Regions from separate parts of the Lysinibacillus sp. NPDC097279 genome, predicted to be linked through region 2. Evidence: riboswitches for the same ligand, from Rfam matches in the RefSeq annotation. Region 2 holds a riboswitch; the other holds the start of a gene.
What was found. Region 2 has a riboswitch for cobalamin ahead of ACIQ1H_RS05655 (hypothetical protein). Riboswitches for the same ligand answer to the same signal wherever they lie in the genome.
Positions count from the first base shown of each region.

Region 1: linked by a shared signal. The riboswitch ahead of ACIQ1H_RS13275 (glutaredoxin family protein) and the one ahead of ACIQ1H_RS05655 (hypothetical protein) in region 2 are both predicted to bind cobalamin.

Region 1 covers NZ_JBIWDA010000002.1:648,195-652,632, reverse strand. Annotated here, with positions in the region: gene nrdE (class 1b ribonucleoside-diphosphate reductase subunit alpha) at 1-1,702, opposite strand, end outside; gene nrdI (class Ib ribonucleoside-diphosphate reductase assembly flavoprotein NrdI) at 1,699-2,058, opposite strand; gene ACIQ1H_RS13275 (glutaredoxin family protein) at 2,055-2,279, opposite strand; cobalamin riboswitch at 2,400-2,575, opposite strand; gene ACIQ1H_RS13270 (ferrochelatase) at 3,136-4,041, opposite strand; gene ACIQ1H_RS13265 (ABC transporter ATP-binding protein) at 4,119-4,438, opposite strand, start outside.
Region 2 covers NZ_JBIWDA010000001.1:1,104,946-1,109,383, reverse strand. Annotated here, with positions in the region: gene ACIQ1H_RS05660 (GTP-binding protein) at 1-721, shown strand, start outside; gene ACIQ1H_RS05655 (hypothetical protein) at 911-1,684, opposite strand; cobalamin riboswitch at 1,950-2,133, opposite strand; gene ACIQ1H_RS05650 (ABC transporter ATP-binding protein) at 2,255-2,980, opposite strand; gene ACIQ1H_RS05645 (ATP-binding cassette domain-containing protein) at 2,995-3,744, opposite strand; gene ACIQ1H_RS05640 (ABC transporter permease) at 3,737-4,438, opposite strand, start outside.

The DNA.
Region 1 (4,438 bases), on a different contig from region 2:
ATAAACCATATTCCATAACATCCTGCTTTAATGTTTCCCACATTTTTGATGTCACGATTGGAATATTTCCTAATGCTTTTAATACAACTGGTGAAAGCTCTTCTTCAAGTTTATTAACATATTGATCAAAATAAACGCCTGACGCATAATCACTATCCTCAAAACGGTAGAAAGTTTCGCCTCGTTCCTTAGCAATCTCCATCGATGATTTAAGTGAATAATAGTTCATCGCTTCCATAAAGCTATCCATAAAAGCAATTGAATCTTTAGAGCCGTACATAATCCCCTCTGTAACAAGATGACCATGTAGATTCATACATCCAAGCCCTACAGAATGCATTAACTTATTGGCTTTAGCTACAGGCGGTACATTCGTAATGTTCGTCATTTGTGACACATTCGTTAAAAGATGCATTGCTGTATCTACTAATGTACCAAAATCACTTACTTTACTTGCGGCATGTATATCAATTGAGCCTAAGTTACACGATACATCTAGTCCGTATTCATTTGATTCATTTTGGTCAGTAATGATACTTGTTTCTTGTACTTGTAAAATTTCTGTACATAGGTTCGACATTTTTACACGACCTATATTTTTGAGTGGATGTACGTCGTTGACATTATCATCAAAGATTTCGAAAGGATAGCCTGATTCAAATTGCGCTTTTTTCACTTCTGTATATAATCTGCGCGCATTCAAGCGTTTAATCTTACGGATATTTGGGTTATCTAGTAACTCATAATACATCTCTGTAATGGAGATTTCAGACATTCGTTTCCCATATTCTTTATAAATATCATATGGACTGAACAACACAATATCTTTATCACGTTTCATAAGTTCAAAGAAAATACTTGGAATAATAATACCTGTTGATAGCGTTGCAAGTCGGATTTTATCATCAGCATTTGGCTTTTTCGATGAAATAAAATTCTCTATATCAGCATGGAAAATATTTAGGTAAACAACGCCAGAGCCGTTACGTTGTCCAAGCTGATTGGAATAGCTGAAGGAATTTTCTAAAAGTTTAGCAACTGGAATCACACCACTTGCACGATTTAAAATTTCTTTAATTGGATCTCCTAATGGACGTAAATCTGTTAAGTTTACCCCTACTCCACCGCCAAGGCGTGATAGCTCTAAACAATAACCAATATTTTCAGCAATACTATTCATTGAATCGTCCATTGATAGTTTAAAGCAGCTTACTAATTCGCCACGCGCTTTTTTTCCACTATTTAACGCGGTTGGCGTTGCTGGTTGGTACGCCTCCATCATTGCTTCAACGGAACGTTCTGCTAACACCGTGTTCCCTTGTGCTAAATATAAAGCGATGATAACAATACGATCTTCGTATTTTTCTAAAATTTCTTCCCCGTCACGACTTTTCATTGCGTAACTATCGTAAAATTTACTTGCACTCATAAAAGATGGGAAGCGGAAATTGTAATCGTATGCTTTTTTGTATAAGTGTTTAATAAAATCTATCTCATACATGTCGATAAACTCTTTCTCGTAATAACCCTCATCGACTAAATAGCGTATTTTCTCCTCAATATCAATAAAATAACGTAGACGCACATTTACATATTCTAAAAAATAACGGCGTGTTGCCTCACGGTCCTTTTCAAGCTCTAATTGACCCGTCGTGCTATAGCGATTAAGCACCTCATTATTAAGCTTTAAGTATGTTTTCATCCCTTCACCCTCGTTTCATAAAACGTTTGTATTACTTCATAATCAGCCTGGTATCCACGTAAATCTAATTTACGCACTAGCGGGACCTGGTAGGTTTCTGCAATTTTTTCGCCAGCTCCACCAAACACATGGTGCCCAAAATTACTATTACCACTGACAGCTACTCCCTTGCAATACTCCCTGTTTTGCTCTAAAAAGCGAGCTACTTTTGCAGGAATATCACCTAAGCCGTCCGTGTATGTAATTAATAGAAAGGGCTCAGTCAGCAACAATCCATCATAAATTTCAATAGATTCCCCATCTAATTTCGTCACAATACTTCGCACATTACCTGTACGACTAGCATAAACGATCATATTGCAATCATCTCAATTTGAGAAACAATTTCTTTGACATCTCCTATAAATGTGTCATTTACTTCAAGAACAGGCACACTTAAAAAACCTGCGTCCATAATTTTTTGTTTTGCTTGCTCATCGTGATCAATATTCACAATTTCTGCTTCAAGTCCTGCACGTTGTAATTCCGATTTGACCCAAAGACATTTTGGGCATATAGTTTTCGTATAAAGTTTCATTTTAAATTCCCTCTTTTCATAATATAAAAAGGCTATCTCTTGGGAGAGACAGCCTAAGTTAGAAACGTAAAAAAACAAAAAAATCGTCACGTCCCCATTTCTTATTCCCCGAAGAAAGGTTGAATTGTTTTATTATAGGCAGGTCTCCTGGCTTTGCTTCATTCTCTGATATCCTTCCCATACGAATGCACAGTGGATTAAATCATCGTCAGCTTAACAGTTGCGGGGACAGCGTCGGATATACCGAACTTCCCTATTAAACTACATATAGTAGTACCTATATAAAACTAACACAATATATTGTTGTTGAACACAATTAAGTGTACCATCCTTCAAGTAAAAAGTAAATCAAGAAAAGCGAATTCTTTATAGTGTAACTTTTCACTATTTTCTTTAGGAACAACAAACGGTTAATAAATGAAAAATGACTAGCTAGGTTAGTATAATTAATAATATCGTCAATAGTTCTAAAGAATGATAGACGATTTTCCATGATAAGCTTTATCATATGTTAAGCAATTATTATTCTACCTACTGAAGCCTAAATTAAACTGCGTATTATATTTAATATGTACTTATATAATTTTATAGCTGTTATCACATTTTAGCCACTATCGTAAGCCCTATAACTTCTATTCAATTTTTCATTATACACACAAAAAAATATTAAAATAGATTTGCCGTTTATTAGATATCATTAATGCTAGTTCAGAGTAGAATGTAGTGTCTTTATTCATGGCTGTTCTGTTCGCTATATTGATATAAAACAAATAACCATCTGACATCAATGGAATATCGACATCAGATGGCAATATAGATTTTACAATAGTTACTCGTAATTTATTAACCTGTTCAGTTATTGTGCGGGAATAAATGATTCGACAATGGCAGCTAAAGCTTGAATGGTATCATAGCTATCACCTGGAAACTCTGATTGTGCAAATTCAACTTGCAGTTCCTCACACAATCGATGACATTCATTTCCAACTTCAAAATAGGACTCAATATCCGCTGAAAGTGACAGAAGCTCACATGTGACGATACCTTGAGCACCCTCGCCTTGCAATGAATTAATTTTATCTTTTACATTTGGACCTAGCCAGTCACCTTTCCCATGGCCACTTCGATATGTAACATGCCAGTTCGCTATTTGTGCTTCTTTAGAAATGGCTTCGGCTAATTCGGAAAACTGGCGCACATAGTGCTCATTTTTTTCAGGGTCAATAGGCTGACTATGGACTGTATATAAAACATGCGTCTGTGCTCGTTTTTCAACAGGAATCCATTCAAATGCACGTTGAACACGGTCTTTATAAACAGCAAGTAAATCATGATTTAAATGCCAATTTTTCGCATGAATGACCTTAACGTCATGAGAAGCTAATAACGTACTAACTTCATCATGAAACGCTGCTGCCCCTGTAGACATAATCGGATTTACAGGTAATGTAATAAAAGTTGTAATACCTTCTCTAAGCATTGTGTCGACAACATCTGGAATATAAGGTTCTGTATGTTTGTATGCGTTATATACTTTTACAGGCTGTGTTACACGTTGCTGTAAAGCATGTTCCAGCCCTTTAGCAATACGCCCCGTATTTGCTGCTAATAGATCAACACCACCTAATTTTTTAAATTGTGCCGTCACATTTTCAATTACATGAGGTGGTGGTGTTTTACCTTTCATTATATGTGTAAAATAAGGTGTTACATCGTCTAAAGATTTCGGTGCGCCATATGCGTAATAAATTATACCAATCATTTTTTAGTCTCCTTTTCTTCAATAGATTAATGTATATAGTGTTGTAGTTTTAGTTCTAATTTCTTTTTAAAAATAGCCTACGATTTTTCACAAGAACTTGAGCACAATTTTATCGGCGTAAAGATTGGATTTCCGTCTTGCATATAAATTTCCGCATCTATTTCAAAAATTGATTGAAACATTTCTTTACATAATACACAATGTGGTGAATCATCGTAATAGATTTTGCCTTTCTTTAATACAATCAGACGTTCGCTATTTTGTGCGGCTTGGTTAATATCATGTAACACCATTATAACGGTCATATTGTATTTTTGATTTAACTCTTTTACAAGCTCCATCACTTCTAATTGGTGTGCAATATCTAGATATGTTGTTGGTTCATCGAGAAGTAACA
Region 2 (4,438 bases):
TATGGAAACAATTGCAACAACTGTAACAGGATACGGTCATTTTGAGCCGTTAAAACATTATGCAGAGGTACACCTATTAATGGAGCCAAATATTCGAGGTACAGGAAACACGTTTGTTAACGCTTGTCATGCTGATGATTTATCAGTTGGCAATCAACGACTAATTGAAAAACATCTATTTGAGCGAGAGCATCACGGTCTTTTAACAGGCTCCCCCGTTACGGATATACGCTTCACCCTTTTGACAGGACGTGCCCATATCAAACATACAGAGGGAGGCGATTTCCGCGAAGCAACTTTCCGTGCACTTCGACAAGGGTTGGAACAAGCTGAAAATATCGTACTTGAACCATATTATCGCTTCAAATTAAAAGCATCGAATGAATTTATCGGTCGTATGATGAACGATATCCAGCAAGCAGACGGTACATTTGATGCACCCGTCTTAACAGAGGAACAAGTAACATTAACAGGACGCGTTCCTGTTGCAACATTTATGCATTATAGTACTACTTTCGCTGCTTACACGAATGGCAAAGGATCAATATCGTTACAATTTGATGGCTATGATAAATGCCATAATAGTGAAGAAGTAATAGCGCACATCAATTACAATAAACAGGCAGATCCCGACTATTCATCGTCTAGTATTTTTTGTGCGAAAGGTAAGGGCTATTCAGTTCCTTGGTATGACGCAAAAGAAGCGATGCATTGCTTGTAATTAAGCAACTACACACATTTCTATAGCACCACAGCTCTTTTTAGTGGTTTATCGGCGTTTTCAATGGTGCTATCGGCGATTCCTAGGCTTTTACCGGCGTTTTCAAAAGTTATCCGCAATATCTATCAATATTATTCTCCATAAAAATAACTGAAGGCATCGAGAACATCTCGATGCCTTTTATATTTCCTATAAAGCTTTCTTTACTTTCGCAACAAAGCTATTTGCCGATTCCACAATTACATAACCATTACTATTCGTAAAATCAACAAGAACCGTGCCAGGTTTACTCTTTAAAATTTGTAATTGCTCGATCAGTTGAAGCAATAATTGATGACCATTGCCTCGTGGGTGCCAATTTAAATGATAGTCATTTAATTCTTTCACACTTTCAAGAAAGTGTTCGTATTCATATTTTACATATTTTGTTAAATCTAATATTTTATTAGTATCTTGATTTGTATGAACGACTAACGATAAATCTTCTAAATAAGTAATATAAAAACGCATAACCATTGAGCATAGTAAATCATTGACTCGCGCAGCACTTAAAATCGGTTTCGGCTCTATATTCAGCCTATCTAAATTTGGTTTTGCACGAATCGAATCAATACGTGTTATTAAATGATACGCCTCACCATTGACCTCATAAACAATTGGATTTGTTGGCATGTACATCATAAAGCCGTTCTTTTTCGTTTTGAGCTCGTCCGCCACGCTTGCTTTAGCAAAAAGGCATCCCTCATATACCTCATTTTGAATCCAAATGATATCTTTGTTAAAGAATATTTGATTAAATAAACGATCGTTACGAATAAGTCCTGATGCTAAAAACTGATCGACAAGAGCTTCAATGACCATTCTAGTTTTAGGCTGCTTGGCAACTTCAACGCGTGATAGTTTACAAATCTTCATATCTACATATTGCTTTTCTTGTGTTGTACATACATGAATATTCGTCATACGTGCACCTCAGTTCGTACATATTTTCAAAACAAATGTTGCGATCACATAAAAATACGGATTTCCTGCTTTGAGAGGAAATCCGTCGTTCAGCTAATCATTATCATTCATCAAGCAGCATCAAACAATGTACCAATGGGAGATATTTGGATTTGGCTCGATGCCGTATATCCTTATTTCCTTTGGTATTGGTCGTTTGACGTACTGTGACGAACAGAACATTCTGCTTTGTCAACATGCCACCTCCTATTCCTCGTAGGGTTATGGTGTGTACTCGTAACAGGCAGGTCTCCTGACTTATGGTCACAGCTTCTTTTCCCTTCCCGTCATTTAACAGTGGTATATGAAAAGAAAGCTCACATTTACAGTTGCGGGACAGTGTCGGACTCGCACCGACTTCCCTTTTCAGTAAATTGCACGCAATTTACACCTATTACTACACGCTATTTTGTTGTGATAAATAGTAAACTCACTAGTATACTATTAAATCATATTGTAAAGTAATGGAATTTTAAAGTCAATCAACAGAAAACGGTATCTAATTGTTTTCGGCTGCGAAAAAACGAAATATTATTCACCTTCCATCGCTTGGAATAGCTTTTGTGCATAGCTATCAGTGAAATGAAATCCATCATGTTCCTTGTGCTGTTCATCGACAATTTCGCCAGCTCTCATTACATATATCCGTTCACTTAAATAAGAAACAGCTTTTAAATCATGCGAAATAAATAAAATAGCCATGTTTCTTTCTTTATTTAACGTCATTAATAAATCAATAATTTCTCGCTGAATTAAACGATCTAAGCTTGAAACAATTTCATCGCACACTATCAATTTCGGTTCCACAAGAATTGAGCGTAATAAATTTACTCTTTGCTTCTCACCACCACTAAGTTCAGAGGGCAAAGCATGTAAAACATCGTTTGATAACTTAACTTTTGCAAGCATCGTTTGTAAATAGCTGTCCGTCACCAAATTTTGATGTTGCAATGGCTCTCTTAATAGTTGCTTGACTGTCCACATAGGGTTTAGAGCATTACTTGCATTTTGGAATATAATTTGGCAATTTTCATAAAAGGACTTTCGATTTTTCTTAGTGATGTGTTGTTGTTGAAAATGGACAGTCCCTTTATTAGCTGACTCTAGCTGCATAATGACTTTCGCTAAAGTACTTTTACCGCTTCCACTCTCTCCAACTAGACCGACGATTTCACCTTCTCCTACAGAAAGATTTATATTTGCTAATACTTGCTGGCCTGCTCGAAAGCTTTTACTTATATTTTCAACCTGAAGCAATACATATACGCCTCCTAAAAATGATTTGCGACAAGCCGTTGCGTATACGGATGTTTAGGCTGCTCAAAAATTTCTGTCGCTTGCCCCTTCTCAACGATTTCTCCTTCTTTCATCACTACTATGTTATTCGCTAGTGAAACAGCAACCCCTAAATCATGAGTAACCAGTATAATAGTTGTCCCTAGCTGCGCATGAAGGTTTTTTAATAATGTTATAAAGTGTTGTTGATGCAGCATATCTAGTGCAGAAGTTGGTTCATCTGCTATTAATATGTCTGGCTCATTATACAATGCACAAGCTAACATACAGCGTTGTAGCATACCACCTGACAACTCAAATGGATAGCTTTCTAATATAGCTACTGATAAGTTTAACTCCTTTAATATAGCGGTCATTTTAGAGAAAAACCTCTCTTTGTCATCACCCACTCGTAAGGCAGTAAACATATACAATTGTTGTTTCATTTTTTGCGTAGGAGAAAAGCTATTTGTGGCATCTTGAAAAATCGTAAAAATATGCTTTGACCTTAATAACAAACTATCTTTTTTTGACATCGTCATAATATTTTCCCCATTAAAGAAAACTGCACCCTTTGCCTCAGCTTGCGGCGGGAGCATCCCTAAAATAGCTGATATTGTTGTGCTTTTCCCACTGCCACTTTCACCGATAACTGCGGTAATCTCACCTTTCGGGACTGTTAATGAAATATTATGGATGAGATTTTTATCGTTCACTCGAACAGTTAGATTTTCGATACTAAACATGGGATCGTCCTCCTCCTTGTTTGAATGTGCTCCCGATCGCTTGCACACATAATATCGTCACAAAAATTAGTATGCCAGGAAAAAGACCGATCCACCAAGCCCCAACAAGTAAATCATTTTGCGCTGTGTACAGCATCGTTCCCCATGACGGGATTGCTGGCGGCACACCGATGCCTAAAAAGCTTAAAGACACTTCCGTAAAAATCGCCCCGGCAAAATTAAATATTGTCACGACAAAGATAGCAGGCACACTATTTCGCAATAAATGACCAAATAATATTATCCATAATGGGGTACGAAACATTGTAGCCATTTGGACAAATTCCATTTCCTTTAAGCGAATAAACTCAGAGCGAACGATTCGAGCTGTAACAAACCAACCTGTGAAACCTATAATCATGGCCATTCGCCAAACACTTCCTTGCATAATTGCTTGCAGGGCAAGTACAATTACTAAGGATGGAATCGTTAAAAATGCCTCCAAAATGCGCATCATCACGACATCAATGGCACCGCCAACAAAACCGCTAATACCACCGTAGATAATGCCTATAATGCTTGAAATTACGACTGACACTATGGCGATGAAAAGCGTAACTTTCCCCCCAACAAGTATCCGTGATAAAACATCTCTGCCTAGCTGATCTGTACCAAGTAAATGTGTAAGATTCGGTGCTTCATAAATATGATTCAT